DNA from 2 places in the Fusibacter sp. JL298sf-3 genome. Region 2 is predicted to be linked to the other one. Evidence: riboswitches for the same ligand, from Rfam matches in the RefSeq annotation. Region 2 holds a riboswitch; the other holds the start of a gene.
The links. A riboswitch is a leader RNA that binds a small molecule or an ion and turns the genes downstream of it on or off. The one in region 2 is predicted to bind lysine.
Positions count from the first base shown of each region.

Region 1: another riboswitch for lysine. It lies ahead of lysA (diaminopimelate decarboxylase); the one in region 2 lies ahead of ACR6HW_RS11150 (Na+/H+ antiporter NhaC family protein).

Region 1 covers NZ_CM132608.1:800,240-816,688, reverse strand. Annotated here, with positions in the region: gene ACR6HW_RS03965 (hypothetical protein) at 1-114, opposite strand, end outside; gene ACR6HW_RS03960 (aspartate aminotransferase family protein) at 199-1,386, opposite strand; gene dapD (2,3,4,5-tetrahydropyridine-2,6-dicarboxylate N-acetyltransferase) at 1,396-2,109, opposite strand; gene dapB (4-hydroxy-tetrahydrodipicolinate reductase) at 2,138-2,890, opposite strand; gene dapA (4-hydroxy-tetrahydrodipicolinate synthase) at 2,887-3,780, opposite strand; gene ACR6HW_RS03940 (aspartate-semialdehyde dehydrogenase) at 3,792-4,760, opposite strand; gene dapF (diaminopimelate epimerase) at 4,774-5,589, opposite strand; gene ACR6HW_RS03930 (aspartate kinase) at 5,600-6,799, opposite strand; gene lysA (diaminopimelate decarboxylase) at 6,811-8,124, opposite strand; lysine riboswitch at 8,262-8,414, opposite strand; gene ACR6HW_RS03920 (Maf family protein) at 8,705-8,944, shown strand; gene ACR6HW_RS03915 (hypothetical protein) at 9,156-9,722, shown strand; gene ACR6HW_RS03910 (DUF5050 domain-containing protein) at 9,839-10,858, shown strand; gene ACR6HW_RS03905 (hypothetical protein) at 11,185-11,640, shown strand; gene ACR6HW_RS03900 (hypothetical protein) at 11,684-11,878, opposite strand; gene ACR6HW_RS03895 (ATP-binding cassette domain-containing protein) at 12,047-13,834, shown strand; gene ACR6HW_RS03890 (ABC transporter ATP-binding protein) at 13,821-15,578, shown strand; gene ACR6HW_RS03885 (DUF3885 domain-containing protein) at 15,842-16,441, shown strand.
Region 2 covers NZ_CM132608.1:2,349,004-2,365,452, forward strand. Annotated here, with positions in the region: gene ACR6HW_RS11145 (S-layer homology domain-containing protein) at 1-96, opposite strand, end outside; gene ACR6HW_RS11150 (Na+/H+ antiporter NhaC family protein) at 897-2,465, opposite strand; lysine riboswitch at 2,541-2,719, opposite strand; gene ACR6HW_RS11155 (TetR/AcrR family transcriptional regulator) at 2,788-3,378, opposite strand; gene ACR6HW_RS11160 (MATE family efflux transporter) at 3,482-4,822, shown strand; gene ACR6HW_RS11165 (prolipoprotein diacylglyceryl transferase) at 5,326-6,105, opposite strand; gene ACR6HW_RS11170 (DUF4190 domain-containing protein) at 6,114-6,395, opposite strand; gene ACR6HW_RS11175 (methyl-accepting chemotaxis protein) at 6,640-8,646, shown strand; gene ACR6HW_RS11180 (putative bifunctional diguanylate cyclase/phosphodiesterase) at 8,664-10,322, shown strand; gene ACR6HW_RS11185 (chloride channel protein) at 10,319-11,584, shown strand; gene ACR6HW_RS11190 (magnesium transporter CorA family protein) at 12,360-13,292, opposite strand; gene ACR6HW_RS11195 (HD-GYP domain-containing protein) at 13,527-14,636, shown strand; gene ACR6HW_RS11200 (GNAT family N-acetyltransferase) at 14,821-15,558, shown strand; gene ACR6HW_RS11205 (hypothetical protein) at 15,618-16,449, opposite strand, start outside.

The DNA.
Region 1 (16,449 bases), 1.5 Mb from region 2:
GTACCAGAAACGAGCGCTTTTAGGATGTTGCTTTAATGTTTTTACTTTTACAGTGCCACCGCAATAGGGACAGTGAGCAGTGCTGATGGTACTTTGACAACGTTCACACGTCATGGGCATCTTCCTCTCTATAGTAATATAGACTCTTTAGCAGTATAGCAAAAGGAAAAGGCACCCGTCAAGAACAGCATAATGGGCCTATTCATCATCCAAAGTTTCGATAACTGCAGCCAGTTGATGCATGGCACAGTCGATGGTTTCTGCAGTCATGTTGAGCGCCGGTAACAATCGTATAACCGTTCCGCTTGTCACGTTAATCAGCAGACGGCGTTCAAAGGCGGCGCGCTGGATGGCATCTGCGTAAGTGCCGACGTCTATGCCTCTGATAAAGCCTTTGCCGCGGAGGGCTTTAACCACCTTTGGAAATCGGGTCTTTAGGGATGTGAGGTGGTTGTCAAGCTGTGCGCTGCGTACCTTAAGGTCTTCTAGAAAGCCCGGTGCGAGAAGTTTTTCCAGTGTGGCGTTTCCCGCACTGGCGGCAACGGGGTTGCCACCGAATGTGGAGCCGTGGTCGCCGGGGCCCAAAACGTTTTCCAAGTCCGGTCCTACGAGCAATGCCCCAAGGGGGAGGCCGCCGCCGAGTGCCTTGGCCACACAGACGAGGTCGGGAACGAAGCTGTAGGCCTCATAGGCGAACAAATCGCCGGTGCGACCGAGGCCCGTTTGTATTTCGTCGACGACGATGAGGAAACCGTATTGCCGTCTGAGTTCTACGAGCTTGGACACAAAGGCCTTAGAGAGCGACCGTACCCCGCCTTCTCCTTGAATCATCTCGATAAAGACAGCAGCAGTATCCTCGCTGACGCATTCGGTAAGGCTGGTGCAGTCGTCGTAGGCAAAGTGGGCGATGCCCGGCATCAACGGCTGAAATGCCGATTTGTACTTGTCTTGACCGGTGAGGGCGACGCCGCCGGTACTCCTGCCGTGAAAAGCCCCTTCCGCAGAGAGCAAGACCGACTTTCCAAGGGGATGACCGCGCTTTTTTGCCAGTTTAATAGCGGCTTCAACGGCTTCTGTACCGGAGTTGGTGAAAAAGACTTTTGAAGCAAAGCTGTTGTCCACGAGCTTTTCAGCGAGAGCAGTTACCGCTGGCGTAGCAAAGTAGTTTGAAAGATGTGTGAAACAATTTAGCTGAGCGGTAATTGCTGCGTTAATCTCCGGGTCGCAATGGCCGAAAGCGGTGACGGCAATACCGGAGAAAAAGTCGAGGTAGGGGGTGTCCGCTGCGTCGTACACGTAGCACCCCGCTGCTCTCGATACTTCTAGCGGCAAGCGCCGATAGGTGCCGAGAACATACGATTGGTCTCGATTCAGTAATGCGTGCATGGGGGCCTCCTAACCTCTCAAATCGTCTAAAAGCTGCGTTTTTTCTGCTGTTTTCTCGTCTTTGTTCTTGACGATACGCGCGGGACTACCGGCGACGACTACGCCAGGCGGCACATCTTCAGTGACCACGGCACCGGCGGCAACCACAGCGCCCTCTCCGACGCGTACGCCTTCGAGTACCACAGCGCCGGCGCCAATGAGGACGCCGTCTTCGATAATAACCGGTGTCTTGCTCGGTGGTTCGAGAACACCGGCGATAACGGCACAGGCGCCGAGGTGGACATTTTTCCCCAGAGTGCCTCTGGCGCCGACGACGGCATTCATATCGACCATGGTGTTTTCCCCGATGACAGCGCCGATATTGACGACGGCGCCCATCATAATGACAGCGTTTTTATCGATGCGCACGCGGTCGCGGATAATGGCGCCGGGCTCAATGCGCGCTTGAACGGCACGGGTATCGAGCAGTGGGATGGCGCTGTTGCGTCGGTCGTATTCGCGGTGCACATCGTTTACTGTACCGGCGTTTGCTTTTATAAGCGATTCGACGGCATCGTGCTCGCCGATGAGCACGTAGGAGCCACTGCCGCCGAAGACTTTCACATCAGTGGGAAAGGGCTCCGAGAGCGTGCCGTTGACATAGGCTTTTACAGGGGTAGATTTTTCGGCATCTTTTATAAATTTTGCGATGGCGTAGGCATCGGTTAAAGGGGTGTTTTGCATAGGGCTATCCTTTCGTCGTATCTATAGGTTAGAGGGTTTGCATGGTGTAAAAACCAGGCGCTTTTGTCTGGAGTTTTGAACCGGCGCTCAGTGCGCCAACGGCGAAGAGTCGGCGAGAAAGTGCTGTGTGCTTCAGCTCGATAACTTCGTCTTCTCCGGCAAAGAGCACCGTGTGTTCGCCGGAGATGGTGCCGCCTCGAACGCTGTGAATGCCGATAGAATCCGGTTGGCGCTTACCGCTTTCAGGCGTTCTGCCATATTGGCGCTGTATCGCGTTGGGCAAAGCCGCTTCAATGGTCTTTACAAGGGTTTCAGCAGTGCCGCTAGGCGCGTCGACCTTGCGGTTATGGTGTTTTTCAATGACTTCGATGTCAAAGGTATCGCCCAGTTCCGCAGCGGCGACGGCGAGAAGTTTATTTAACAAGTGGACGCCGATAGAGGTGTTGCTCGATAAAAGCAGTGGAAAGTTTTTAGCGGCGGCGTTCATTTTTTCGCGTTGTGCCGGCGTATGGCCGGTGGTGGCGATGAGCGTCGGTACTCGGTGCGCAGTGGCGTAGGCGAGAATGTCGTCGAGGTTTTCAGGATGTGAAAAGTCGATGAGCAGGTCGGCGCGCGTTTGGAGGCCAATGAGCGATGTAACCAAAGGGCAAGGGGCGGACTCAGCTGTTGTAAGCGGCGAAACGCCGTAAAGGAGTTCCCATTCCTCCGAGTTCAACAGTTCTTTTGCAATCAGTTGCCCCATAACGCCGTTGTACCCGTATAAGATGACTGTCTTTTTCATATCTGTGCCTCCTTGAGCAGACCAAACGCTGTCAGCGCCTTTACAACGGTGGGTTCATGTGCCGCCGATAGCGGTGTCAGTGGCAGTCTTAGCACACCAGAATCCATGCCGAGGTGTTTCATGGCAAACTTCACGGGGATGGGGTTGGTTTCCACAAAGAGCGCGTTGACGACGCCGTTGAGTCGGAGTTGCAGGTATCTGGCACGCGCTACTTCTCCTGAGAGATACGCCGACACGAGATCGTGTGTTTCCCGTGGCAATAGGTTAGCCACTACGGAGATGACGCCTTTTCCACCGAGGGAGAGTACGGGAACGATGCTGTCGTCGTTGCCGGAGTAGACGGCAAACCCATCGGGACAGCGGCGAAGAATTTCCGCCACCTGTGCGATATCGCCACTGGCTTCTTTAACGCCGACCACTGTGGGAAGCGCCGCCAAGGCAGCTACCGTTTCCGGCAACATGTTCAGCCCCGTTCGACTGGGGACGTTGTACGCGATAATCGGACAGTTGACTGCCTCGGCTATAGCCGCGTAGTGGGCGTAGATGCCGGCCTGCGTCCCCTTGTTGTAATAGGGGGTGACCACCAGGAGCGCGTCGACGCCTGCACTTTGAGCAAAACGGCTCATGGCAATGGCCTTGGCGGTGCTGTTGCTCCCAGAACCGGCGATAACAGGGCAGCGGCCTGCAACGGTCTCCACTGCAAATGCAATCAGCGCGCGGTACTCTGTTTCAGACAGTGTGGCGGCTTCACCAGTGGTGCCGGCGACCACGAGGGCGTCGGTGCCGTTTTGAATCTGGAATTCAATTTGCCTGCCGAGGGTTTCAAAGTCGATGCCATCGTTTGCAAACGGTGTGATGATAGCTGTGGCAGAACCTGTAAAGATAGACATAAAGGCCTCCTTTATCGAATCAGTTGTTCGGCAATTTGCACCGCGTTGGTGGCGGCACCTTTGCGAATATTGTCTGCGACAATCCATAGATTGAGGCCGTTTTCGACGCTTTCGTCGCGTCTGAGGCGACCGACGAATACGGCGTCTTTCCCTTCGATTGCGAGGGGTGTCGGGTAAAGATCGTTTTCGGGATCGTCCATGAGGACGACACCTTCTGTGCGTTTAAATACGTCTCGCACCGCTTCGAGGTCAAAGGGCGCCTCCAGTTCGACATTTACTGAAACGCAGTGTCCATAGCGCACCGGGACGCGTACTGTCGTGGCGGTGACTTTCAGTTCGGGGGTGCCTAGGATCTTGCGCGTTTCTTCAATCATCTTCATTTCTTCCTTTGTATAGCCGTTTGGCAGGAAAACATCGATGTGCGGCAAGATGTTATAGGCGATGGGATGCGCATAGGGAGAAGCACCGTCGGATTCAAGGGCCTTTAGACCGGCGACACCGGAGCCCGATACCGACTGATAAGTGTTGTAGACCACTCGGGTTAGACCGAAGGCATCGTTTAGCGCTTTGAGAGGCGCCATGCACTGTATAGTGGAGCAGTTCGGGTTGGCGATGAGGCCGCTGTGTGTATTGAGCGCGTCTCCGTTGACTTCAGGAACGACGAGGGGCACGTCGGGGTGCATGCGCCATGCACTGCTGTTGTCCACAACAACGATGCCTTTTGCTCGTGCAATAGGGGCAAAGACCTCGCTTACAGTGCCGCCTGCGGAAAAGAGGGCGATGTCGATGTCTCGATTGAAGACTTCGAGGGTCAGAGCTTCCACCAAAAGGGGCTCACCGCGAAAACAGATTGTTTCTCCCGCCGATTTTTCTGAGGCGAAGAGCGAGAGCTTGCCTATGGGAAAGCGGCGCTCGTCTAAAACTTTTAAAAAGGTGCGGCCCACCATTCCGGTAGCGCCGACGATGGCGATATGATGCATAGGAACCTCCTAGTTAATAACTGTAATAGCCGTCAAAGACTCGGTGTGCGGTGCCCGCCATGGTGACGCCGGTAGGCGCTAGCTGTATGTCGAGGGCACCGCCGGGCATGGTCACCGTCACTGCGTCTGATGAATAGCCTAGTTTATGGGCGACGACGGCACTGGCACAAGCGCCTGTTCCACAGGCGTCGGTGATACCGACGCCGCGTTCGTAAGTGACGACGTCCAGTGTGTGCGCGTCGACGACTTTGACAAAATTGACATTGATGCGCTCGGGAAAGAGCAGGTGGTGTTCGACGGCGGCACCGACGGTTTTAATGTAATCGGTATCGTGGGCGTCGACGAAGACGACGCTGTGAGCGGTGCCCATAAAGAGTGCTGTCAGACGAATGGTTTCACCTGCCACAGAGAGGGGGCAGTCGATAAACGTCTGCGCCGAATGTGTCGAGGGAATGGCTGAAGGCGTCCAAATAGGCGTGCCCATGTCCACTGACACCGTGTCCTCTGAAAGCAGTTCGACGCGACGGCTACCGCTGTCCGTCTCAATGGTAAAGGTGTCGGTAGAGACGCAGCCGCTCTGTTTCGCAAACTGTGCCAGACAGCGGATGCCGTTGCCGCACATAGGCGCTCTGGAGCCGTCGGCGTTGTAAAACAGCATGGTCACGGGGGCGCACTTGAGCACCATCATACCGTCGGCGCCGACGCCGCGTTTCCTGTGACAGACGGTGCGCGCCAGTGCGCTTAAATCCAGCTTCTGCACATCGGCCCATTTGAAGACGACGAAGTCGTTGCCGAGGCCTTGGTATTTTTCAAAGGGAATAGGGCGCATAAGACCTCCTCTACAAATTGAACCGCTGGGCGATTAACATGACGGCGCGCTGTCTGTCCGCTGCGTCGATGGTGTAGGAGATGCTGATCTCCGAGGTGGTTACTTGCTTAAAGGCGATGTCGTTTTCGGCAAAGAGTTCAAAGATGCTGGCGGCGACACCGGAGTGGTTCATCATGCCGATGCCCACTACAGAAAGTTTGACCTGTCCGTCGTCGATGACGCAAGAGACGCCCTCAATTTTTTGTGCAATGGTGTCTAGCGCCTCTTTGACGAAGCGTTTGTCGTCGGCGGGACAAGTGAAGCTGACGTCTACGGTACCTTGTGAAGGCGCCGTCTGGCTGATCATGTCCACGTTGACGTTTTGGTCTGCGAGGGTGGTAAAAATATTGGCGATATGACGCGCCGTGTAAGGAACATTCCGTATGGCAATCATTAAAATGCCGTCGCCAATGGAGAGTCCTGTAATCCATTTTTCTTCCATTTCAGTTGCCTCCGTAATCAGTGTGCCCACTTCTGTGCCGTGAGCTTTTGCCACATACAGGGGGACACTGTATTTCTTGCCGAGCTCAACGGCTCTGGGGTCGAGTACCCCGGCGCCGAGGCTGGCCATTTCCAACATTTCTTCGTAAGAGAGGTAATCGAGTTTACGCGCTTTTGGGTAAGCCCGTGGGTCGACACTGTAAATACCGTCGACATCGGTGTAGATTTCACAGGTAAAGCCCAGTGCCGCAGCCAGTGCCACCGCCGTGGTGTCGGAGCCGCCGCGACCGAGAGTCGTGATGTCGCCGTTTGAGTTGATCCCTTGAAAGCCGGCAACCACCACTACGGTACCTTCTGACAGATGGCGCTTGATGCCAGTTGATTCGATGCTGTGGATTTTGTTTTTGTTGTGCGGCCCGAGGGTTTGAATGCCCGCCTGTGCCCCAGTTAGTGAAATCGACGGTTGTCCCAAAGCCTCCAGCGCCATGGAGAGCAAGGCGATGGTCTGCTGTTCGCCGGTGGACATGAGCACGTCCAGCTCTCGGCCACCGGGGTCGCTGACGATGTCCCGTGCGAGGTGTATCAAATGGTCTGTGGTCTTGCCCATGGCGGAAACCACGACGACGAGGTCTTCGCCTTCTGCTTTTCTATCGACGATGCGTTTGGCGATGTCTTTAATTTTCAGTGTGGTGCCGACGGAGGTGCCGCCGTATTTTTGTACAATGCCCATAGGTGCCTCCTTTAGTCGATGTCGCTTAATAGGCAGTCGCCGCGCAATAGGTCGTCGTAAGTTTCGCGTTTTGCAATGCATTGGTGCCGGCCGTCTTTCACCATAACCACGGCGGGTTTAGGGCGCTTGTTGTAGTGGCTGGCCATGCTGTAGGTGTAGGCGCCGGTGCTTCCGACCACCACGAGGTCGCCCGCTTTAACCGGCGGTAGTAGCGTCTCTTTAATGAGGACGTCGCCGGATTCACAGCAACTGCCCGCCAAAGTGACATTTTCAGTGGCAACAGCATCAAAGGCATTTGCCAACGCCGCTTCGTATACAGCGCCGTAAAGCGCCGGACGCAGGTTGTCGGTCATACCGCCGTCGACAAATACATAGCGCTTGCCGCTGTAAGTGGTCTTCACGGCACTGGCGGTATAAAGTGTTACACCGGCATTTGCCACAAGGCTTCTACCGGGCTCTATCAGCAGTTTTTTCAAAGAAAGTTTTCTGGCGGCACACCCTTTTTCTACAGCAGAGAGGAGGGCTGCTGCCGCTGTTTCGAGGTCGAGGGCATCGTCGCCGTCGCTGTAAAAGACGCCGAAACCGCCGCCGATGTTCAGCACTTCCGGCGTCTGGTCGATCCGCGTCGTCACTGTGGCTAGGTAGTCTAGCATGACGTCGACGGCTTTTAAGTAGCTGTCAATATCGAAAATTTGGGAACCGATGTGGCAGTGTAGACCCTTAAACGCGATGTGTGGGTCGCGGTGTAGGGTCTCGATTAAATCGAGTGTCTCCGGTGCGTAGAGGCTTTCGCCGAATTTAGACGAATGCTTGGCCGTTCGAATGTACGCGTGGGTATGAGCTTCAATACCGGGATTGACGCGGAGCAGGACGCTTTGAACGCGGTCTGTCGGCGCCAGTAGAGCCGATAGTCTGCGGTATTCGTCGGCGCTGTCGAGGACAATGGTGCCTACGTCGTGCGTCAGCGCCAGCGTCAGTTCGGCATCGGTTTTAAAGTTGCCGTGAAAATAGACCTGTGACATGGGAAAGCCTGCACTGACCGCCGTGTAGAGTTCGCCGCCGGAGACCACATCTAGTGATAGACCGTATTTTGCCACGAGCTGACACATGGCGCGGGTTAAAAAGGCCTTTGAAGCGTAGAGGACGTCGGTGTCGAAGGCCGGCGAGACAAATGCCGATTTTACCGCTTGCATCTGCGTTTCTATCAGTTGTCTATCCATGATGTAAAGCGGCGTGCCGTACTGATTTGCCAGCGTCGTTACGTCTATGCCGCCTATGGTTAAATGGTGTGCCGCGTCGACGGCCATCGTTCCAAATGTTTTCATATGGTCACCTCATCTGTGTTTTTAGGTATAAAAAAATACAGCTATGAGCAAAAGGTCATAGCTGTACGCAGTTTGTTTTAGGGTGTGACAAGAGCCGCACCACAACGGTACACAAACAAAACGTTCCCTTTCGCCCCGCGCATTATCGCACTCCCGAACACAATTGGGCCATCGTGTTCAGACAGTTCTATATTTATTCAATATAGCCCCAAGAAGGTCGTCCCTTCTTTCGGCAAGTCACCCTTTCGGCTTTACGCCTACTCTTGATCCTTGCAGCCTCAGTAATGCACTGATTGGATATTCGATTTTGTGATTGTAGACAATCTTAACAGCGTCGCCACCAGTTGTCAAGTGGTTCAATTGAAAAACTTTTCTCAAAAGTAACTTTATTGCGAGAGAAAATGCGACAAAATTGACGCATTGAGATATTTGGGTGTCTTTGGAAACAGGTGATTGACAGCAATGCGTTTTTTAAGTAGGGCAAAAAAAGGTTAAAATCTGTTGGTCAACAGAAGCGATACGAGGCCGCTAAAACGCCTCTGTTACACAGGAGAATCGGGTTTGAAAAAGGAGGCCCAAGTTGGTGTTTGTCACACAGAACAAGACGTGGTTTATGTATATGGAAGAGATTTCAAAGGACTTACCAGTGGCTATGGAGAGCACTTTTCATCTGTCTTCAGTATCGGATGACGGCGATACCCCCGAGGCAAATGTCGTTCAAAAATCGCTGGCGTATTACCGCGCGTCAGGGATGCCGACACTGGCTATAGATGCGGCGTTGGTCGCCCATATTCAGGCATTTGTTAAAGATGCGCTTTAGGGGGAGAGAGTCTCAAAGAGTCGGTGGCGGATGGTTTGAAAGTTATCTTTATTTATAAGGTGAAAGAAGAAGGCGTGGTGTCAACCGCGTCTTTTTTGAGTCTGCAATGGGGCCATGTGAAAAAAATCTTGTGCGTTTCGAGAAAAACTTTAAAAAAGTGTAAGATTTTAGAGGGGCTGTTCGTTTATAAAGTAAAGGAAAGGTGAAATCAATGAAAAAGAAACCGTGGCTTGCATTAATTCTTATTGTGGCGATTGCTGTGGCCGCTTTTGTAACGCGACCGTACAACACTGTTGAGTCCAATGCGGCAACGCTCTACTACCAGAGTTATAAGCAAATGTACAGCAGTATTAAAGCGTATGTCGATAGGCTTGAATCGTACAACGCGACAAAAGAAGCGGTTTATCTCAAAGAGGCGAAACTTAAACTTGAACAAATCCGCGACAACATCACTTTGTTTAAACTTGCCAATCAAATTCAGTTCAGAAACACCTATATCAACGAAAGTGTGGAAAAAGCAGACTTCTTTATGGGGGAGAACTTAGTTTACTTTGAGTCGGTCTACTATGACGCTTGGAAAGTGCTCGAAGACTATCCCGATGCCGACGAGGCGGCCTTCGAAGCGTTTGTTGCTTCTAATAAAAAAATTTTAAATGGGTTAACGGCAAAAGTCGTCGGGTACGACGCCAAATCGAAAATTTATCAGGTGAAACTAGACGAGCGTAAATTGCCCATTCTGGAAGAGGGCATTTCGGAGGTGAGGGCTCTTTTGGATTGAGGCGCAAAGCCGTAATTGGGGGGCTATTTTATAGCGGTAGATCTCATCAAACGTATGAAGGCGCAGTGAATTGTGTCTTGGAGCGCTTTCGATGCCATAGGTTAGGAGGTTCTTTAATGATGAAAAAGCGTTTAATCGTTGTCGGTCTTGCAGTGGTGTTTCTTGTTATAGGCATGTTTCTAAAAAGCGATAGGAGCGCCATCGACTTCACTGTGCCAAGTGAAGCGAGCAATCTTATGAACCATGCTTACGGCGGACGCTTTTTAAATATGGGCGACCGCGTTTACTTCTCAATGAAGCTGGTTGTCGATTACAATAAAAGCATTTACCGAAATGGGTTCTACCAAATGAATCGAGACGGCACAGGCATTAAGAAACTGTATGACATAAATGCCCGTCATTTAAGTCATCACAAAGGCACCTTGTATTTTACAGATGTTGAGAACAGCACGATTTGTAAAGTGACCGATATCGGCGGAGAACCTGAGGTCGTTGTGGTTGGAACCCACTATGCCATTGATAAAGGTGGCAATCTTTACTACTCATCTTTTAAAGACAGAAGCTTTATCAGATGTTTGAAGTCAAATGGTCAGACGGTGCAGCTGTACGATGCGTACGCCGTTAACTTTCAAATCGAAGACGGGTTTTTGTATTTCATCCACGGCGAAGACCGCCGTATTTACCGTATGAACTTAAAAACGGGGGTCGTGACACAGTTGACCTCTGAGGGCATGGACAAGTACGCCGCCTATGGGGTACTGGGGAACCGACTGTATTACGTGGCAGAACATTTGTATGAACTCAATTTAGACAGTGGTGAGCGCAGAAAAGTGGTTGAAGACGTCGTCTACGGCTTTACGTTTCACGAAGACGCCCTCTTTTATGTGACACCGGATGAGAAAAACGATGCCTTTTATGTAAAAGTTGTCCCGTTAAACGGACGGGTTCAAACGATTGTCAAAGTCGTCTCTCAGGCGTGGCCTATGTACGTCGGTGGCGACCACCTGTACTTCAGTTGGATCGATTCAGATTCAGAACTTGTCCGTTTGAATTTTGAAGAAAAGGTTGTGGAATCGGTGATTTTACCTGAGGACAGAGAAAGCCCTCTTTATAAACAAAACGCTATTGACTTCTGACTTCAATAGCAAAATTCTTCTGCCCAGTTAAGGGTGCCGAACGCCTCACGCCATTATACGACACCTTTAACAGCACTCAAACAGGGGCAGTACACAGGGCGTTAAATAGACGAAAAGCGTTGAATTGCCGTGTGGCGTATGGTACATTTAAAAGGTAAAGGCATCCGGTAATTACATATTTTCTGACGCTCCAATGAGACGAGAGCACTTTAAAGACGCGCTTGTGAAATCATCTTTCCAAGCATTGAGCCCAAAAACTTAGTGGGCGTTTTGATACGCGTCAAGCGCATCATATGTTCTTAAAACTGAATAAGAGGAGGCTGAGCATGAAACATTACTTTAAAATCGGTCTTGGATTGGCACTTGCCCTACTACTTTCTATTTTGTTTATTCAGCGCAACGAGGGTGTCGTATTAAGCGATGCAGACGTGGAAAACGCGCTGATTTCACTACTCGATGAAACCCAAAAACAGGATGAGAAGGCTCTTGTCCAGACCTTGACGTTGGTCGATTTTAAGCGGTATTCTGATTTAGAGGCGCTGGCTGGCGACGGCCGAACAGCACCTGTTGAACTGGTCGACTATTGTGCCGGAGAAATGCCTCGTGGCGCCGAGGTGATCTTATTTCATGTCGATGTACAGTGCACAGATGCACGCCGAGCACAAGCGATGTACGGTATTGAAGAAGGGATCTGTTCATCGTACGCGGTTATCTCCAAGCGCTGGGGGCATCCGACAGTTGTCCATCAAATGGCGTGGGTTGAGCGAGACAGCAGCAGTTGAGGAACGCCTTTGAAGGGTTGTAAGAGGGAGGCTTCTAGTCGAGCTATTGATTAGAAGCCTTTACTGCTTCAATCAACTTGTCGAGTTTCTCAGATACGCCGGTGTACAGGGTGATGAGAATCGCTGTGAAAATCCCGAAGCAAAGGGGAGCACCTCCAAACGACCAAGCAAAAGTGAAGAACACACTGGTCGCCAGCGCCAAACAGACAAAGCCGAGAATTTGAAAAATTGCTTTCATACACAGTCCTTTCTATAAAAAAATACCAGTTGCTGACAGTGTACCACAGTTTGATAAAATATAAAATATTTACGATTTGATTTCTAGTACTTGTTAAACCATTTTAAAAAGAGCTCGATTGCACGAGTTAACGAACCAGATAGACACTAATTAAAGGAGATACAATCTGTGATAAAGCAAGAGTACATAAGGCAAACGAAAATACCCTTATTGAGTGTCATGGCACTCATCGTTAAAACAGCACCGATGTTGTTTGGATTAAGTCTATTATTGACCTTCTTAGATGGATTAATCGTTCCACTCATGATTGTTTATGTGGCAAAGTTCATTAATGCAGCTTTGACCATGACCAGTGAACACCAAGAGACGTTTAGGCTACTTTTGAGTTCAGTTGTCATCGTGCTTAGTTATGTCTATATACAGTTCAGTAAGCATACAAAGACCCTATTTTTTAGCATGCTTGAAGAGCGATTCAGATATAAACTCAAACCAGAAGTCATTAGGAAGCAATACGCCATTGATTATTCGCTATTTGAGGATGCTACAACTCAAAATCTTATTTATAGAGCGACCACGAATATTGAATCAAAATTAGTGGCTGTGATTCAAACCGTATTCTCTTTTATTCGTATTGGCATTCAAGTGATAAGTACTTTGTATATTCTAGCATTTTTTCTTAAGTGGAAGCTGCTCTTCTTTCTTTTGGTGTTTATGCCGTTGTTGTATATTTCTTTTAGAGGTGGCGTGAACGTATACTCTGAGGAAAAGAAAATCAATTTAATCACTCGGAAGATGAACTATTTATCTGAGATTCTGACGGACAGGGCGTCAAGTGCAGAGCGGAAACTGTTTGGCTTCTCAAATACTATAAACAAACGCTTCGAAGAAGCCCATCTGTATAGATCAAATCATAATACGATTGCCTTAGCAAGAGAGGTATCTAGGAGCAAGTTAATTAATGTTGTTATCAATTTGATGTTGATACCATTGATACTGGTTCTGGCGAGAGAGGTTCAAAACAATCGTTTAAGTGTGGGCTTGTTTACTTCTATATTAGGCAGTTCTATAAGTTTATCTAAGATTATTTCTAGTCAGTTATCAGATTTATTTCTCCAACTTGCTTCACACTCAGAGTATGCAAAGGACTTCAAGGCATTTATGATTTTGGATGAGAACAGTGAAGTTGGAAATCATGATGATGAATGTATTGAGTTTAATAGTCTGGTCATAAAAGATCTGTGGTTTAGATATCAGGGGTCTTCTGACTATGTCTTAAAAGGGGTAAATCTAGCAATCGAAAGTGGAAAATCATATTCTATGGTGGGGGTGAATGGTGCAGGGAAAACAACCCTAATTAAGATTTTAACGGGGCTGTATAGGACGTTTGAGGGACAAATCCTCATTAATAATAAAGACATCAGAACGTATTCATTTAATCAACTGAGAAATATGTTTTCCATAGTATCGCAAGATTATGCAAAATATTTTATATCTGTTAAGGACAACATTTTATTAGGAGATGAGAATAAAGACATTACTAAAATATTGAATGAACTTGAAATGAGTTCTTTTGTGGACCATCTTGAGGAAAAGGAAAATACGGTATTGGGTAAGCTCGATAAATCAGGTGTAGATCTTTCAGGTGGACAATGGCAAAAAGTTGCCATCGCTCGTGCTGTGATGAAGGGCAATCCTTTTATCATTATGGATGAACCGACGTCGAGTTTAAGCCCCAGTGCGGAAAGTAAAATATACGCCAATTTCATAGACATTGCTAAGGATAAGACTATGTTAATGATTAGTCATAGATTGGGGTCGACAAAAATCGCTGATGAAATTATTGTTCTTAATGAGGGTGTTGTTATAGAATGTGATACTCACGAAAATTTGATGAAAGATAAGACGCTGTACTCAGAATTGTTCAATAAGCAAAGTAGGTTGTATGATGAAAAATAAATTCAAGAGAAAATACCTATCAAAGATTCTTAAACACAGCTGGGATGCCAGTCCCAAAACTTTCTTAGCATTGATTGCCATATCGCTGGTGTTCAGTTTGTTAAAGTACTTCGATATAAAGATAATGGAGCTACTCATATCAAGAGTCGTTAACATTTTTGACGGACAGCCAATAAGCGTGTTGTATACACCGATGATTGCTCTGGCGGTTCTGTTGGTTTTAAACCCTGTAGTTGAATTACTGGAGTTCCTTGCTCAAGGTTATTTTTGGAGAAGGGGAAGTGGCCACTTAAAGTCACTTTTCCATAAGAAAGTATCTAAAATGGATTTGGTTGAGTTTGAGGATAACGGGAGATTTGATCAACTCGAGAAGGCCAATATCGGAAATGTGGAAGCCCCTGACGGTATTAGGATTTTGGTACAAGTGATGTTCTTATACATCCCTTTTTTCTTAGTAGTTGTCGTTTACCTATTTACAATCAAACCGCTATTAGTCGCCTTGCTGTTTTCTATTTCTATTCCGTTAGTTGTTACTGAATGGGTCAGGATGAACAGGCACTATGATTTCGAGGACAATAGTGCAAATATCAAAAGAAAAATTGAGTATTATGAGAAATGTATTACTTCAAAAGAAATGTTTAAAGAAACTTTGCAGAATAAATCGTATCCTTTTTTCAATAATCTCATGATTGACGCGTTAAAAACTTTCAGTCGAGCGTTCAAAGTGAGCAAACTCAAAGTATATAAAGTGGAGTTGCTATTAAGCATTTTGAACATCGCGGGGTATATAGGTGTCATCGCATTGTTGGTGAAATACCTTATTGACGGCATCGTTTCAGTTGGTGAGTTTGCAGCAATCTACTATTCGATAGATAGGATTGTGAACATGCTTAATCGACTTATAAGTGATATCGGGGTGGCACTGGTTAATATTTCATCGACGACATTTCTAATAGATTTCCTCGATGAGGATGAAAAAGTGTTGGATGTTTCTGAACTCAGTAAAAACAACGATATCAAATTAAAGAACGTATCTTTTAGGTATCCTAACAGCAACAAGAACGCGGTATCAAACATAAATTTAGAAATAAAGAAGGGCACATCGTTAGCGATAGTTGGTGAGAACGGATCTGGGAAGACAACATTAACAAAACTTATTTTAGGTTTGTATACGCCGACAAAAGGTTGTATTGCAGTTGGAGATAAAAACACCTCTGATTATGCAACATCCAGCAGGTTCCATAATGTCAGCTCTGTTTTCCAAAACTTCATTAAGTATAAATTAGATGTTAAAGACAATGTGACGATTAGTAATCTCCCATCCAACATGCCCCTTGACCAAGTAATGTCTAAAGTCAATTTGCCAACGGAAAAACTTAAGGCCGGTGAGAAGACAATTCTGGCAAAAGAGTTTGGCGGTCAAGAATTATCAGGTGGACAGTGGCAGAGGCTAGCGATTGCAAGAGGTATCTTTAGACCCCATGAGTTGATAGCGCTTGATGAACCCACTTCTGCAATTGATCCAATTGAGGAAGAGCATATCTTCACCATGTTTGATGAAGTTTCTAAGGATAAGACCAGTATTCTAGTGACGCATAGATTGGGTTCTGTTAAGATGGCAGATAGGATTATTGTAATGGATTCTGGAGAAATTGTTGAACAAGGGCGTCATCGTGCGTTAATTGAGGAAAAAGGAAAATACTATGAGTTATTTCAATCACAAGCCAAATGGTATGTAAGGTGATAGGTAGGGGGCGAATACACATCGGTTTTATAAATGCCAATCCATAAATATGTAAAACGACAAAGATTCATGGAGAGAGGATGTAACTGCAAAAAAGGTTAGAAGCCTTCACCGCTTCAATCAACTTGTCGAGTTTCTCAGATATGACAGTGTACCACAGTTTGATAAAATATAAAACATTGGTCATCAAATCGTTACATTATCTTGTAGATGCCTGTAACGGCCTATGGTAAAATAGTCTGCAAGAAGGGAGACATTAAGTGATGACATTTGAAACGATAAAAACAGCCCTAGAGTGGTTGATTATAAAAAAACCGCTTTTTTACAACGCCCCCAACGGTCTTCGATTTGAAATCGGAAACCCGGATCAGGCCATAGAAAACCCAAAGTATTTGAAAGACGCCGTCAATCGTTCGCTGACGTTGTACGAAACCCTGTTCGGCGACGACGACAGCCTTTATTTGATAACGCAGATGCCGGCGAACACGACGCCGGACGCCGTAGAAGCCTGTTTTAAAAAAACATGTGTCCCCTTGGGAACGGAGTTGTTTGAGCACCTTTACGACAGCAGTGAAACAGCAGGCGCCATGTGGCGACTCATTTACGAACTGGACAAAAGGCACTTGGATGCCAAGGCGCTCTTTGAAGGGATTTGCTCAGTGGATTTGGGGGAGGCCTGTGGCATTGATGCCGAAGTGTACCTTGTTAAAAGCGACTTGAGCACCACTCTGCATCTGTACGACGATCGGGGGATGGATGTGGTGGCGAATACCCCGGAAGCCCTTAGGCCACTATACCATCAATACAGCCGGTGGTTGCTGGCTTACGACAGGGATCGAATTGACGCGCAGTTTAGGCGCTAGTATGTATT
Region 2 (16,449 bases):
TTCGTCTGTTGTAACGGCGGTGTTGGCGAACACCGGTAGTGTGCCGAACAGTACGACCAAAGCCATAACGAAGGCGAGTATTTTCTTTAAGTACATTGTGCCCCTCCTAAAAAATATGTGTTTGCCGCTGTACGGGTAATTGAATTTTAATAAGTATAAAGATACAACTAAGCAAACCATCCATATCATACCATTTATGAGTCAGCATGTATATACATATTATGTTAAATGTAATTAATAATAGGAATTAAGTTTTGTTTGTATACAGTATTACGCAAGTTAACTCTACGAAAATGAATATATACAATTAAAACTATATGCAAATAAATCCTAAAAAAGATGCTGGGTGAAGGGGGTGTCAACGCTGATAAAAGAGCGGAAAAATAAGGTGAAAACCATGTGTTGTTGGCATACGATTGTTTTCAATCGCCTGGAATGGGTAATAATAGAAAAAGATGCATAAGCGATAAGGTGCGAAATTTTTTTCGCGGAAGAGATGTTATTTTATTTTGAACTGTGATAAGATAGATTATAAGGGTGTTTAAAAATACATCGCGATTGTGTAAAAATTAACAAATAAGTCATAAAAAGTTTTCAATAAAATTATCAAAGTCTATTGACATTAAATTCAAGATAAACTATAATTATCTCAAGTTGATGTATCTTTGCATTGATGTTATATAACAGTATATCGATGTACATCAGCCGCGTTTAGGTGCGTAAGTGTGGCTTTGATCTGTTATCAATGCTTTATTACGTCCGAGAACCTACTCTTCTCAAGAGTGTTCGGTTGTTTTTAATGAGTAGGATTAAAAACAAACACAAGAGTGCCCACAGGAAAAAACCAATTCACCCGAATTGGTTTTTTCTTTTTTTGGAGCACCTGTATGTGGGGCTTATGGCCGCTGTCCCACCACTTTTAGAGTCCCTATAAGGGCTGCACCTCCAAGGAGCAGTGAGAAGATGGCGGGGAAGCCCAAGCCGGCTGGGATGAATCCTACAGCTATTGAGACGGCACCGACCAACAGGGCGTACGGCATCTGTGTTTTAACGTGTGAGAGGTGGTCGCAGCCAGACGCCATAGAGGACATAATGGTCGTATCTGAAATCGGCGACATGTGATCGCCCATTACTGCACCTGTTAGCACTGCGCCGATGGTGGGTATCATTAAGTCGACACCGCCGGTCATGTACGACAGCGGAATGGCAATGGGCATGACGATGGCGTTGGTGCCCCAAGAGGTTCCTGTTGAAAACGCCACAAGAGCCGGAATGAGGAACATAAATGTCGGAATGAGGAACGCGGGCACGTTCTGTCCGATGGTGTCCACCATGAAAGTGGCGGTTCCAAGTGCTTCGTTGACGTTGCCCAGCGACCAAGCCAGCGCGAGGATCATTGCCGGAACAGTCATGGATTTCACCCCTTCCACAAAGGCGTCGGAAGTTTCTTTCACGGTGAGGTTTTTACCGGCAACAGACAGTACAGCGGCTGTAATAATGCCTGCAAACGATGCCCAAAGCAGGACGACGCTGGCGTCGGCATTGGAGTAAGCTTCTCGAAGGGTGGCGCCGTCAAAGCCGCCGCCGTTTTGATAGAGGCCGATAACGGTGACGCCGAGAACTACGAGAATCGGCACCACGGCAAGGGGCCATTTAGAAGCGTTTCGTCGAATCACTTCCGACTGTGCTTTTTCTTTATGTGCGGCCAGTGCGGCGCGCTCAGCCTTTAGCATCGGCCCGAAATCGCGGTTCATTAAGATGACGACGAGGACGAAGAAGAGGGCGAGCACACTGTAAAAGCGAAACGGAATGGACTTTAAGAACACGTCGTAAGCGCCCATTTCCAGACCTAAGCTTGCGAGGCCTTCTTGGATGAGGCCCAGTTCCATACCGATCCAAGTTGAAATTAGAGCCATTGATGAAATCGGCGCCGCGGTGGAGTCGATGATGTACGACAGCTTTTCTCGAGAAACGCCGAGGCTGTCGGTGATGCTGCGCATGGTGTTGCCCACAATAAGGGAGTTGGCGTAGTCGTCAAAGAAGATGGCGAGACCGAGGAGCCAAGTGGAGAGCAGCGCCGAACGCGTGGTCAGGGACTTTTGAACGAGTAGGTGGGCGATGCCCTGGGTGCCGCCATTTTTATCGATTATCCCAATGAGACCGCCGATGGTGAGGCAGAACACGAGAATGGAGATGTTCCACGAGTCGGTAAGTGCGCCGACGAGGTGGGTGTTGAGTGCCTCTTGAAACCCGAGGACGATGTTGCCTGTGATGATTGAAGCCCCCACGAGGACGGCGATAAACAGCGATAGCAAAACTTCTTTTGTGAGCAGTGCCAGCACTATGGCGATAAGCGGTGGTAAGATTGAGAGCCAGCCGAATTCCATAATAAACCTCCAAAATACATAAGTGATGTGATCGGGGACACGTGCCGATGATGCGGCCTTCCAGTGTCCTGTAAGCATAAAAAAACACCCGACAAAGTCGGGTGCTGTATTCCTAATAACATAAATACGCGCGCGACATTACCTTTAACCCTAAGACGAGATAGCACAACGGTAGACAGCGGGTACTGCAAACCGACAGTCCTGCACCTGTTCGATGCAGACCCAGCAAAGGCTTTGGGCGCCTAAGCTTCGGCGGTGGTTCCTTTTCGTGAATGTCTCGGGCTTCCGACCTCTTTTCACGTACTCATAAACACCGCGCCTCTACCTCATCGACGGATGAGGTAATGTATTCAATTGAGACCCATTCTAGCACGGATGACGGCGTCGTGTCAACCGCTTTTTAACAAATGGCGTCTTTTGCGAACATTTTGTAATTCATGGTGCCGTCGATTTGCTTGAACAAAATGTCGATAATCTCGGTGGGCGATTCCCGTTTCCCGTTGTTTACCCACTGTACGAGGATGTTGACAGCAATTCCCGAACGCATGGCGAGAAAATAGTTATAATGGTCTATATCGACACCGCCCTCTGAGTAGTAGGCTTCTATGCCGCTGCGAAGTAGGGTGACAAAGGCGTCTTTGAGGATGTGGATTTTGTCTGAGACGATGAGCAGTTCGATAATTCTAGAGTCCGCTTCCCAGTAGGTGAGGAAGGGGACGATAAAGAACTGCATGACGTAGTCCGGTTTGCTGGCGTAGTATCGGTTTAAAAATGTTTTAAGCCCCTTGAACTTGAGATCGATTTCGTAGTGAAGAATATCTTCGATGTGGTCGAAGTTTCTATAAAAAGTCGCTCTGGCAACTTGTGCGGCCCCTGTGAGTTCTGTGACGGTTATCTGTTCAAACGCCTTTTCCGCCATAAGCTGACAGAGGGCGTTGTAGAGCCGGGTTGCCGATTCAATTGAGCGCTTGTCGTCTTTAATACGATACATTTGCCCCTCCTTTGTTTCTTATCTTTTGCCCGTGTTGACTGACAGTATAGCGTATGGAATAATAAGAGTCAAATGTTTCGTAAAATTGGGAAGAGAGGTCTGTATGAACGATAAACGCATATTGATTTTAAAGGAGTACCCCATCCCCAAAGCGGTGATGAAGATGGCGATGCCGTCGATTGTGGGGCTCTTGGTAATGGCCATCTACAACATTGTGGACACCATGTTTGTGGCTTGGCTGGGTACGGAAGCCACCGGCGCCACGCAGGTTGTCTTTCCCATGGTCGTCGCACTTGGCGCTGTGGGGATGACTTTTGGTATCGGCGGCAGCTCTTATATCTCAAGGCTCCTCGGCGAGGGCAACAAGGAGCGGGCTGAGAGTGTGGTCACGTCAAACTTTGTGTTGGCCATTCTCAGTGGGATTGTTTTAACGATTTTAGGTATTTTGTTTATTGTGCCGACACTGAAAATCTTCGGCGCCACTGAGCGGATGATGCCGCTTTCAAGAGATTACGGTACTTATATACTGCTGGGGTCCACGGCGATTATTACCAATCAGACGCTGAACAATTTGCTCAGAGCAGAGGGCAGTGCCAAGAATTCCATGATTGCCATGATTGTCGGTGCGGTGCTCAACATTATTTTGGACCCGATTCTGATTTTTGGGTTCGACATGGGCATTAAAGGGGCAGCTATTGCAACGACGCTTTCGCAGTTTGTGACCACGGCGATGCTCATCAGTCAGTACACGCGCAAGAAGAGCGTTCTTCGCCTCGACATCAAGCGCTTCACCGTTGACAAAGAGCTGATTTTGGAAGTGTTTAGAATGGGCAGTCCTTCGTTTGCGCGACAGATTTTGACCAGTATTTCCATGGCGGCGCTGAACCTGCTCGCCGGCGTTTACGGCGGTGCAGAAGCCATTGCGGCAATGGGGATTGTCCTCAGGACGATGATGATTGTCATGTACATTATTTTCGGTTTGTCACAAGGCTTCCAACCGGTGGCCGGGTACAACTACGGGGCCAAGGACATCGGCAGGTTGCGGCAGGCTTTTTGGTACACCATGGGCGTTTCTTTTGCCATTGCGGCGGTGTCTTCAGCGGTGTTCGTGCTCTTTGACGATGCGATTTTGGGCATCTTTAGGCCGACGGCAGAGGTATTGGCGCTGAGCAAATCGTTCCTCAAGGTGTATGTGATTTCGATTCTGCTCATGTCGCTGACCAATGTGGTGGCGGTGTACTACCAGGCGGTGGGCAAGAGCTTGCCGGCGTTGGTACTGTCTATTTCGAGACAGGGCCTGTTTTTGTTGCCGGCGGTGTACTTCTTGCCGATGCGCTTTGGCTTGACGGGGGTCTTTATTGCACAGCCGGTGGCCGATGTGCTGACGCTGCTCGTAACGGCGTATTTGTTCTCGAGAAATAACATCAAAACGCTTGAGCTTTAAAGGGGGACGGTTCTTTTGTGCCGAAAAACACTATCTCTTTCCATTAATGGGACTTTGGAATGAGGGGGTGTTTTTTTCTTTGAGCAATTCCAAAGGGTTGAGAGCAGAAGGAAGACTGGAGGGGAAGGTGGGAGCTTCCGCAGGTGGATGCCCTCGGTTCAGAGGTTTTCTAGACAAATGTTCAAATTTCAACGGTTGTTTGCGTAAGGTGTGTCCCTTTGGGCACGACTGGGTACGACTGAGCACGATTGGGCGTGACGGGGCGTGACTGGAAACCGTCAGACAAGCGGGTGTCGTTTGCGAGTCCCATGTGGAGGATGCCCTAGGCGACGAGAGTCCAGTGGCCATAGGGCGGTCGATGCACTGACGAAGGCTTAGAAATCACATGTGTTAATCGCTATCTATTAGGGCGTTAAATCCTTCAAATGACATATTTCGGACATTAAAGTCTCCTATCTAGCTACACAAAAAAGCCTTCTTTACAAAATAAGAAGGCTTTTGGTTTAATGTGCCGATGTGTCGGCTTTTCTTTTGGCCCAGAAGACGGCGGCGATGGCGAATACGGCGAGGCTGATCCACTGTGAGGTGGAGAAGAGCCAGAGGTGGCCGCGAACCAAATCGCCTCTGAAAAATTCCAGTGTAAAGCGCATTATTGCGTAGCTCATGGCGTAGAGTGCCAGCAGTTTGTAACCGTCGCGAACGCGGTTCATGGCGTAGACGAGGGCGATGAAAAGGGCGAAGTTCAAGCCGCTTTCGACAAGCTGTACCGGAAAGAGTGGTATGGCACTTGGGGCGATTAGCGATTTTTCAAAGGTGACGCTAAGCGGTCCGTCGTAAGCGATGCCGTAACAGCAGCCGGCGCTGAAACACCCCAGTCTGCCGATGCCGTGTACCAGTGGAAATATCGGCACGAAGCAATAGAGCATGCGTTCGATGGAAAGTTTGTACCGTTTTGCGTACCAAATGAGTGCAAAGGTGCCGCCGATGAGGCTGCCGTAAAACACAAAACCACCGGTCATTAAATGTAGGAATTCTTCCGGGTGCTCGATGAACACACGGCGTGCTGCCCAAATACGCGGTGCCTCGACGAAAAGATACAAAATCTTTCCCCCAATTAAAATGCCGAGAACGCCGTAAATGTAGGCAAATAGGCAATCTTCACGCGTCAGACCGGCTTTCCTTGAAAAAACCAGTGCCACGAGCGCCCCTACGAAGATGCCTATGAGGATGATCAGGCCATACGACGCAATGGTATGGCCTAAGATGTGTACCGTCGGTAACATGTGGTCTCCTAGTAGTTGTATTCAGAAGGCAGAGACGCGAAAATTCCGACACATGCAACACAAGCGGCAATTGTTAAAGACGTCAATACGAGTGAGATGATTGAGAGAACAATCCCCGCAGTTGCCATCCCCGACGGATTTTCTTTACGCGAGTTCAGACCCAGAATCAGACCGACAATTGAAAGAACGATTCCAATAAAAGCAAATACACCCGTAAAGATTGTGACGAGCGAAATAATCCCTAGGACAAGCGACGCAACCGCTTTGCCGTCGTTATTTCTTTGTTCCATTTGGTATACCCCCTTTAAAATAAGTGTTGTACTAAATCAATAGTTTCGTTTATTTTATCATTCTCAAATCCGCTGTGCAATAAGGGATTACCGATTTTGAAAATATAAAACGGCTCTCCCAATTTCCGTAAGTGTCGCAAATTCCCATAATATTAAAATAAATTAAATAGACGATAATTCTTAGTTAATATAAAATAACCTTTGGGTTATGGTTGTTAGAGAGTATACATTGAAGGAGAGTTTTATGAAGAGTATCAAAGCAAGGCTAATAGGCTATTTTTCAGCGCTCATTGCACTTGTTTGCGTATTGTTCGGGATTTTCACCTTGATGACCACAGTATCGATTGTCAAAGAAGAATCGAACTATCTCATCCAAACGGTGTCCGAGAATACGGGACAAGTCATTGAGAGCAAAAATGAGAACCATTTTGTTTACTTAGAAGGGGTCGCCAAGCGCGAGCTGATTATGGACCCCTATGCCAGTCTTCAGCGGAAAATCGACCTGCTCGCCTTAGAAGTGGGGGCGGGCAACCACTTCATCTACATGGGGTTTGCCGAAAAAGACGGTCAGTTCAAGGGCATGGACAGACGCGAAGTCGATATTTCCGAAGAAGCGTATTTTAAAGCGGCAATGGCGGGTGAGCGCGTCATGCTCAACCCAACCACCGGCCTAAGCATCGTCGAAGACGGTGGCCTAGCCATGGTTTACGCCGTTCCCGTAACGTATCGCAACAAAATCGAAGGGGTGGTCATCGCTGTGGCGGACGCTTGGACACTCTCTGCGATAACAGACGACCTCGGCTATGGCGAAAAAGGGTACGCGTACATGGTGGACTCCCAGGGCACCCTGCTGGCGCATCCCAACAGAGACTATGTCAGCAACCAACTCAACGTGTTGGCACAGGCAGAAGTTGACGACGCTTATAAAGCCATTAAGCCGACGATAGAACAAGCAATTGCCGAGGAGAGCGGCGTTTCAGAGTACAAATTCGGCGGTAACAATCTATTGGCGGGGTATTCTAAAATTGCCGACACCGATTGGACCGTGCTGGTCATTGCCGACGAAAGTGAAGTGTTGTCCGAGCTCCCGAGTATCAGAGGCAAGATTTATTTGATGACTATTGGACTATTTATATTGAGTGTCCTACTGTGTTATTATGTAGGTAAATCCATTGCCAAACCCATCCTCAAGACAGTGGAGTATTCCGAAAAAATCGCTGCACTGGACTTCAGCAGCGATGTCGACGCGTCATTGATCAACAGAAAAGACGAAATCGGCCATCTCGCAGGCGCCTTTCAAGTGATTATCGAAAACCTTCGCGGCGTCGTGCGCAATGTGGCAGTGACTTCCGAGCGGTTGTCGGCGGCGTCACAAGAACTTACAGCGATTACACAGCAGTCGGCGGCGAGCAGTGAAGAAGTGGCGAAAACCATTGAAGCCATTGCAGAGAGCGCCAGCGAGCAAGCAGAAGAAACCGGCACGGGGATGACCGGCGTCGAAGCACTAAGCGAAATTGTAGAAGAAGACGCGGCGCTGTTGGTGACCCTGAACGATTCGGCCAACGCAGTGAATCAACTGAAAGACGAAGGGTCGTCGTTGTTAAAAGAGCTCGAAGAGAAGTCCGTCTTGACAAACGAAGCGTCGCTTCGCGTCAAGCGCATGATCTTTGAAACCAAAGCCAAGACTGAAAAAATCAACACGGCCAGTGAAATGATCCGCAACATCGCCGACCAGACGAATCTCCTCGCTCTAAACGCCGCTATTGAAGCAGCGCGTGCGGGAGAAGCGGGCCGCGGTTTCTCGGTGGTTGCAGACGAAATTCGCAAACTGGCAGAACAGTCGAACCTCTTTGCCAATGAGATTTCTGAAATTATTCAGGAGTTGACGGCGAAGACCGGAGATGCCGTGGTGGAAATGACGGAGAACGAAAAACTCTTAGACGTGCAAATGCGGTCGATGGCTGAGACCAGCGACAAGTTTACGGGAATTTCCGATGCGGTGGCTCGCGTCGACGGCATCATCAACCGCCTCAACGCTTCCAGCACCAAGTTGATGGATGAAAAGGAAGGCATTTTAACCATTATGCAAAAGTTGGCCAGCATTTCTCAAGAAAATGCAGCCGGCACAGAAGAAGCATCGGCTTCTGTAGAAGAGCAAACAGCGGCACTTGAGCAGATTTCAAGCTCTAGCGCATCGCTTTCTGAGCTCTCTGAAGAGATGCAGGAAATGATTCGCAAATTTACACTATAACACATCGAGGGGGCGCAATGTTCTTGGATAAGGCAGTGAGTTCGAACTACAAAATTCATAATTTTACACATCTCAACGCCGCTTATGCTCTATGGAGCTGGGATCTGGAAGCCGCCCCCCTCGAATCTTCACTGGGACTTGAGGAACTTAAAATCTGGCGGGGAAAATTGCACCCTGAAGACGCAGGCGCCGCTTATGACAAGCTGCTGCACTTTATTAACAGCCGGGAGATTTTCTTTGAAAACACCTACCGCATCGAAACGGTGTCCAGCGCGTACCGCTATGTGTTCACAAAGGCCATCGCGGAACGCAACGAACAGGGGGCATTGCTACGAATGTCCGGTATTCACATCGACATTACCGACCAGATGGACATGAAGTCTCAGATATACAGGCTTTCCAATTACGATGAAATGACCAGACTGCCCAACACATCAAAGCTCTGGGCGGATTTTGACGCCTACGTCGCACCGCATCTCAACACGAAAAACATCTACATGGTGTGCGTCGACGTCGACAATTTCAACTACATCAACAACAAGCTCGGCTACCACATCGGCAATGAAATCATTCTGAAGGTGGTCGAGCTCCTTAAACAATGCACACAGCCAGGCGACTATTTGGCGCGGGTCAGCGGCGACGAGTTCGTCTTAGTCATCGCCAGGGATTTCAACACTTACGATATTAATAGGGAACTGAAGGGGTTCCTCGATTTCATGCGCAGTCATTTGAGACTTGAAGCGTACCACGCGCAAATCACAGTAAGTGCCGGCTGTTCTGTCTACCTCAATCACGCTCAAAACTTACATACATTGATGCAAAAGGCCAATACGGCTCTACACTACGCTAAAAAACAGGGAAAAGACCAGTACAGAATCTATGAGAAAGACCTTGAAAGCGACGCCTACCGCACCATCGAGTGGAAGCAGCAATTGAAGGAGAGCATTAGAAACAGCGAACTGGAGATGTACTACCAGCCGATTTACGCTTGTGCGTCTGGGGAATTGGTGGGGTTTGAATCGCTGTGTCGGTGGTATCATAAAGTACAGGGCTATGTTCCGCCAAGTGTGTTCATCAAGATTGCAGAAGAATCCGACTTGATTATCGAACTCGAAAAATGGATTATTCGGGAGGTTTTTCAACAGGTAGAGCACTGGAATCAGCGGTTTGAAAAGCACTTTTTCGTCTCGATCAACCTCTCTGCCAAATGCATGACGGCTTACGATTTGCCCGAGTACCTAAGCCAGTTGCTCAGGTACTACACCATTCGAACAGAGCAAGTGGAGTTTGAAATTACTGAGACCAGCGTCCTTAAAAACCTCAATCTCTCGATGAAAACCCTCAACGCTTTAAAGGGAATGGGCTTTAAAATCGCTCTGGACGACTTCGGAACGGGCTATTCTTCTTTGAACTACTTGCGTTCCCTCCCCATTGACAAGGTCAAACTCGATAAGACGTTTATCGAATGCATGACGACAGATGAAAAGGATCAATTTTTGGTGAAGACGATTATCGATTTGTCTCGGGGGATGGCGCTTAAAACAGTGGCTGAAGGCGTTGAGACCGATGAACAAATTCTTCTTTTGAGGCGCTTTAATTGCGACTTCTTACAGGGCTATTTCTATTCTAGGCCACTTCATGTTGACGATGTAGAGAAATTGAAAGGTATTTTATGACGGAAAGACGATTGGAACATTTGGAGAATTTTGCGATTGCCATTGTCATCGGCATTGCCACCGGTGTGATTGCAGCGGGTTTCAATGAGGCGGTGGTACGACTCATCCAGCTTACGTCACCTGCACTCAGTTGGCACCGACTGTTCTATGTTGCACTCCCCCTTATCGGTGCGGGTCTGACCTATGTGATTTACCGCTCGGGCATCGATCGGGACGACATGGGCTTCGGCGTCGGTCAAATTCTCGTGGAACTGCGCTATATCAAACGCCAAATTATCAAGCCTATGGGGCTTGTCTTCAATACGCTTATGAGTCTTGTGACTTTGGCCACAGGGCTTACAGCAGGCCGTTTTGGCCCGACGGTGCACATCGGTGCTTCTGTGGGGTCTTTTGTTGCGTATCGCATGAAGTTAAAGGCCGAGAGCGTGCGCTTGCTCATAGGCTGCGGCATCGGCGGGACGCTTGCCAGTGTGTTCGGTCTTCCGTTTTTTGCGGTGGTGTTCGTGGTGGAGGTGATTTTTAGGGAAGCGGTTTACAAGAACGTGGCACCGCTTCTGATTACAACGTATGCCTCCTACGAGCTGTCTGCCACTCTGGGGTTCAGCAAGCCGCTCTTACCGGTGGTTTCGGATTTCTCGGGGTTTGTGTGGACGCAGAATCTGATTCTGTTTTGCATCGGCTTAGGGTGTTTTACCGGTGTGCTTTCAATTCTCTACATTAAGAGCCTTGAGTGGTGGCAGGTGGCGCTGGGCAAAATCGGAAGTCCCCACAAGCGCCTGTTTTTTGGCGCGCTGCTAGTTGGACTCAGCGGCTTTGTCTTGCCGATGCAATTCGACTTGCACAGCAGGACTTTGTCCTTGATTCTGGGGACGACGCTGTCGGTGGGGACGCTTTGTCTGTACATCGCTCTTCACTTGATGACGACGGGGATCACGCTAGGCGCCGGCTTTGTAGGCGGCAATTTTTTCCCGGGGATCGGCATTGGCGCAGCAGCAGGTGTCCTCTATACGAAGTTTTACACGTTGGTGCGTCCGGTACAGTTTGATGCGCAGAGCGTCGGCATTTTGGGCGCATGTGCCATGATGGCCGGTTTTCTCAATGCGCCGCTGTCGAGCATTGCCTTGTGTGCGGAGCTGACACAGTCTACTGCATTTGTGTTGCCGATTATCCTCATTTCGGCGCTCTCCACGATTTTTACTCAGGTTGGGCTCAAACGCGATGCCTTTACTCAGGCGGTGCAGAACACCATAAAGAAAATTTAAACAAAGGGGGACGGTTCTTTTGTGCCGGATTCACCTTGATATTACCAAAAATGGTGTGTGGGTATAATGCAGCTGCGACGGCATAGAGTAGGGTTGGAATACTTGCAATCACACGATATACCCATCGTTTTTTCCGCGGACAGCACCGGTGGTCGGGCGTGCATTTAAGGCCCTGTGTGCTCAAGGCCGAGACATTAGACCAACGTAAAACCGCCTTCTGCAACAGCTGGTGCCCATCATGTGATGTGCCGGTGTGCAGAAGGCGGTATTTTGTATGGATGGTTTGAGTTCACAGGCGTTCATAAGTGCAAGTGGGTATCGAAGGCACACCCAAAAATGGAAAAAACCAGTGTTTTCGAGCACAAAAGAACCGTCCCTTAAAGTGCAAGGGCTTTTGGGGACGGTTCTTTTGTGCCACAACCACCTTGATATTACCAAAAATGGTGTGTGGGTATAATGCAGCTGCGACGGCATAGAGTAGGGTTGAAATACTTGCAATCACACGATATGCCCATCGTTTTTTCCGAAGACAGCACCGGTGGTCGGGCGTGCATTTAAGGCCCTGTGCGCTCAAGGCCGAGACATTAGACCAACGTAAAACCGCCTTCTGCAACAGCTGGTGCCCATCATGTGATGTGCCGGTGTGCAGAAGGCGGTATTTTGTATGGATGGTTTGGGTTCACAGGCGTTCATAAGTGCAGGTGGGTGTCGAAGGCACACCCAAAAATGGAAAAAACCAGTGTTTTCGAGCACAAAAGAACCGTCCCCAAAAGCGTTAAAACATTTTCTTGCGCGCCATGAACAAAGCGAGGACGCTGGAGAGCGCCATAGAAATAGCGATAATAATGGCAAAAGCGTGCGGACTGCTTGTGAGTGGCACCGGCACATTCATACCAAAAAAACTGGCAATCATCGTTGGAATCGTCAGGACAATGGTCACCGACGTCAAAAACTTCATGACGATGTTGAGGTTGTTGGAAATAACAGAGGCAAAAGCATCCATTGTACCGCTGAGGATGTTGCTGTAGATGTTGGCCATCTCAATGGCCTGCTTGTTCTCGACAATAACGTCCTCCAGAAGATCCTCGTCTTCAGGGTACTTTTGGATACTGGCCATTTTAAGCATTTTTTCGAGAACGATTTCATTGCCGCGAAGAGACGTCGAAAAATAGACGAGACTTTTTTCAAGGGCGAGCAACTGAATCAGTTCCTTGTTTTTCATGGATTTATGGAGTTCCTTCTCAATCAAACTGCTGAAGCGGTCAATTTGCTTCAGGTAATTGAGGTAGTAGGTTGCATTTTTGTACAGGATTTGCAGAATGAAACGCGTCTTCTTAAACGTGTAGAAACTTTTTATTTTTCCCGACATAAAATCGGCAATTAAGGGTATCTCTTTGGTACATACAGTTATAATATTTTCACCGGAAAGAATAATACCGAGTGGCAATGTCGTGAAAATACTCGCACCGTCTTCTTTTTCTTTAAGCGGAACATCGACCAAAATTAAGGTGCTGTTGTCCTCCGTATCAATACGGGAACGCTCCTCTTCGTCAAGTGCCGCTCTCAGATGATCTTCCTCGATGTTAAACCGCTGGGCAATCATTTGGATTTCCGAAGCGGTGGGCGCGACAAGATTGATCCAAATGTTGTTTTCAATCGCATCGAGCTCTTTGAGTTGATCGTCAAGTGTTTTAAATAATTTGATCATGGGTGGCTCCTTTCATAGCAGCGACAGCTCTATGAAAAGAGTGGACGCTGCTGTTTTATTGAGTTGTGTTCAAATGCCAGGGAACAGTGTCCATATGTCTACTCCTTTTCTTTCAGTACAAATCCATTTCGTCATTATACATGAAAATATAAGCGGTGGCAAGTCTTGGGGGTTGCACATTGATAAATTTAAGCGTATAATGTCAACTTGATATCAATAAATGAGGATACAGGTATGAGACTAGTAAATATCTTTGAAATGTCACCGGATGACTACATAGCGCAAAACATCTTTTCAGCGACGGGCTCACTGCTTGTTAAGTCGGGCACGCCCATTAGTGTGAGAGTAATCAACACGCTGAACAACAACAAGATTTTTTCCGTATACGTCACCGATGAGATGACCGAAAAAATAAAAGAAGAACTGGGACTGGACGAGGCGTTTGATTTGGAAGATATTATCGACCCCAATTTGAGACGGACGTTCAATCAAAACATGAAAGACCAGTTTGAGCGCTTTAAAAAGTCGCGCGGTATTGGCCGATACAGTGCGGACGGCAACGATTTTATCGACCACATCACCGATATGGCCCAAAGTATTGTAGGGGAGCTCACTGTAAAAAAAGACCCCGTTGTGTCGCTGACGGATATTAAGCATCTCGACATATACGATTACGAACACTCTGTGAACACGGCGATTTTGTCGGTGTTGACGGGGATTAACATGGGGTTTAGTGAAGCTGACTTGACCGTACTGGCGCAGGGGGCGCTATTGATGAACGTCGGCAATGAGTTTATCGTCGACAAAATTAAGCAAAAGGAAGACGCTGTAGATGCCGACGAATGGCTGGTGTTAAAGCGCCACACATTGCTCGGGCGCGAGCTACTTTCAGACCGCACAAGCATCAATGCCTATGTGAAAAACGTCGTATTAAACCATCACGAGCGCATGAACGGTAGCGGCTATCCAAGGGGACTCGAAGGCGAAGACATCGACAAGTATTCGCGCATCGTCATGATTGCAGATGTGTACGACGCCATGACCTCCGACCGCTCGCACCGGAAGGCACACACGCCAAACGAGGCCCTCGAATATTTGATGGGGGCAACCAACCTCTTCGACCACAAATCTCTTGTGGCATTTACGCGCAACATCGTGCCCTACCCCGTCGGCGAGTTCGTCGCACTGGACAACGGCGACATCGGGTTGGTCATCGGGAACAACAAACACCTTCCCCTCAGACCGATTATACGCGTCACAGAGGGCCTGCACATCAACCAGTTGGTGGATTTGTCCGTGAACACCAACATGGTCATCACCCGAAGAGTCAAACGCCCGTGGTAGCCTTTCGCAGGTACCGGAATCTATAAATCTGAGTTCGTATGGCGTTCAGCTGGGGAAATTTTGCCCCAATGAACACCTATCAAAAGCACCTGTACCCGCGTATAGGTGCTTTTTCAATGGAAAATACAGATGAAAGTTTAAAATTCAGAAAATTTATGTTATTATGATAAAAAAGGAGGGCAAGATGATCGTTTCATTTTTTGAAAAGCAGTTGGCATGTGATTACGCATGCGACGTCACTCTCATAAAAAACAAAGAAAATGTGTTTGCACTCAGAAAGCCACAGACGGGTCGACGGTTGGGAGACGCTGAAGAAAGCGTGCTGAAAGTCGCCGTGTACAACGGCAGTCTCCTGTTTTCATCCACCGATGCCGAATTGTTGGCGTGGTGCAAAGACACCTATGGCGAACGCGATGGCACTTGGTTCTCCGACGTGGCAAGTCTGCGGCGCCTCGATTCAAAATTAGCCGACATAGGCCATGAAATTGCCGACATCCACCAGTACTACCTACCGTCGGGAGAAGCGGTAGAAGTGACTTCCACTCCCGAGCTCAAATGGTACGACGCCGAGGCCATCCGGGCATTTGAAGGCGACGAACGCTTCGACGAAGCGTTTTTATTTTCAGATCGGGTACCGGATATTTTGGCCGTGGCCGCTGTGGAGGACGATGAAATCCTAGCCATGGCCGGTGCCACAGAGGACAGTCAGCAGTTTTGGCAAATTGGCGTCAATGTCACAGCCGCCGGTCGAGGCAAGGGACTGGGGAGTTGTGTCGTCACACATCTGAAAAACGCGATTCTCAGTCGTGGAAAAGTACCGTACTACGGCACTGTCGGCTCTCACGTCAAATCTCAAAGAGTCGCCATACGATCGGGTTTTATCCCCATTTGGCTGGAGCTTTACACGCAAAAAATAAAGTAGTGGGTCGTCAACTTGGGCATTAAAAAAGCGCGAAGGCTTTTCCTTCGCGCTTTTACAATTTAGTTGATGTTAAAGTCGTACTCCACGAGGTCGTAAAGTGTCCACCACATATCGTCATCGCCGGCAATGGTGACCACATAAGTGTTACCATCTTCGACAAAGGCGTAAAGGGTATAGGTCACAGCGAAATCGTCGGAAGTCGCGTAGAGTTCATATGCGTCGTAGGAAGCAAAGTAAGACTCGTACGCTTCTGCCTCGAGGTCGAGCTTTTTAGCATGGGCTTCTAAGAACGTCTTTAGATCGTCGGAACCGTCTTTAAATCGGCTCACAATAACGGTGCCGTTGTCGTCGGGGCTCTTGTAACCAATGAGGTATTCTGAATTTTCACCTGCTGGCAGTGCTTCAAAGGCTTTTGGCACGTAAAAGCTTGCAAAGGCCTCTTCGCCAACGACTTTGCCAATAGCTTCGTAATCGGTTTCTTCGTAAGCGTAGTCGTCATCAAAATCGTAAGTGTCAAATGGGTTCGGAATGAACATCAACATCATGCTTGCGCTCTCCACAAAGCTGTCCAGTTGCATTTGAAGCGCATCTTTTTCAGCTTTAGGCAGTACAGCGGCTTTCTTTTCGATGTCTTTTAAGACATTGTCTACCGCTTCGCCCTTGATGAACGCCGGTAAGTGCTCGCTCATAATTTCGTTGTATATGTCTTCTGCAAGCGCTTCGTCTTCTGTAAACGCCAACATGTCGATGCTGTTCTCAACACTTGGTTTTTCTAGAACCACCGCATCACCTGTGGCGTTGACGGTGAAGTCATAAGTGAGTTTCACACCCATCATATCCATTGAGTACTGGTAGCCTCTGATGACAAAGTCTTTGTCAACGTAGAACTCG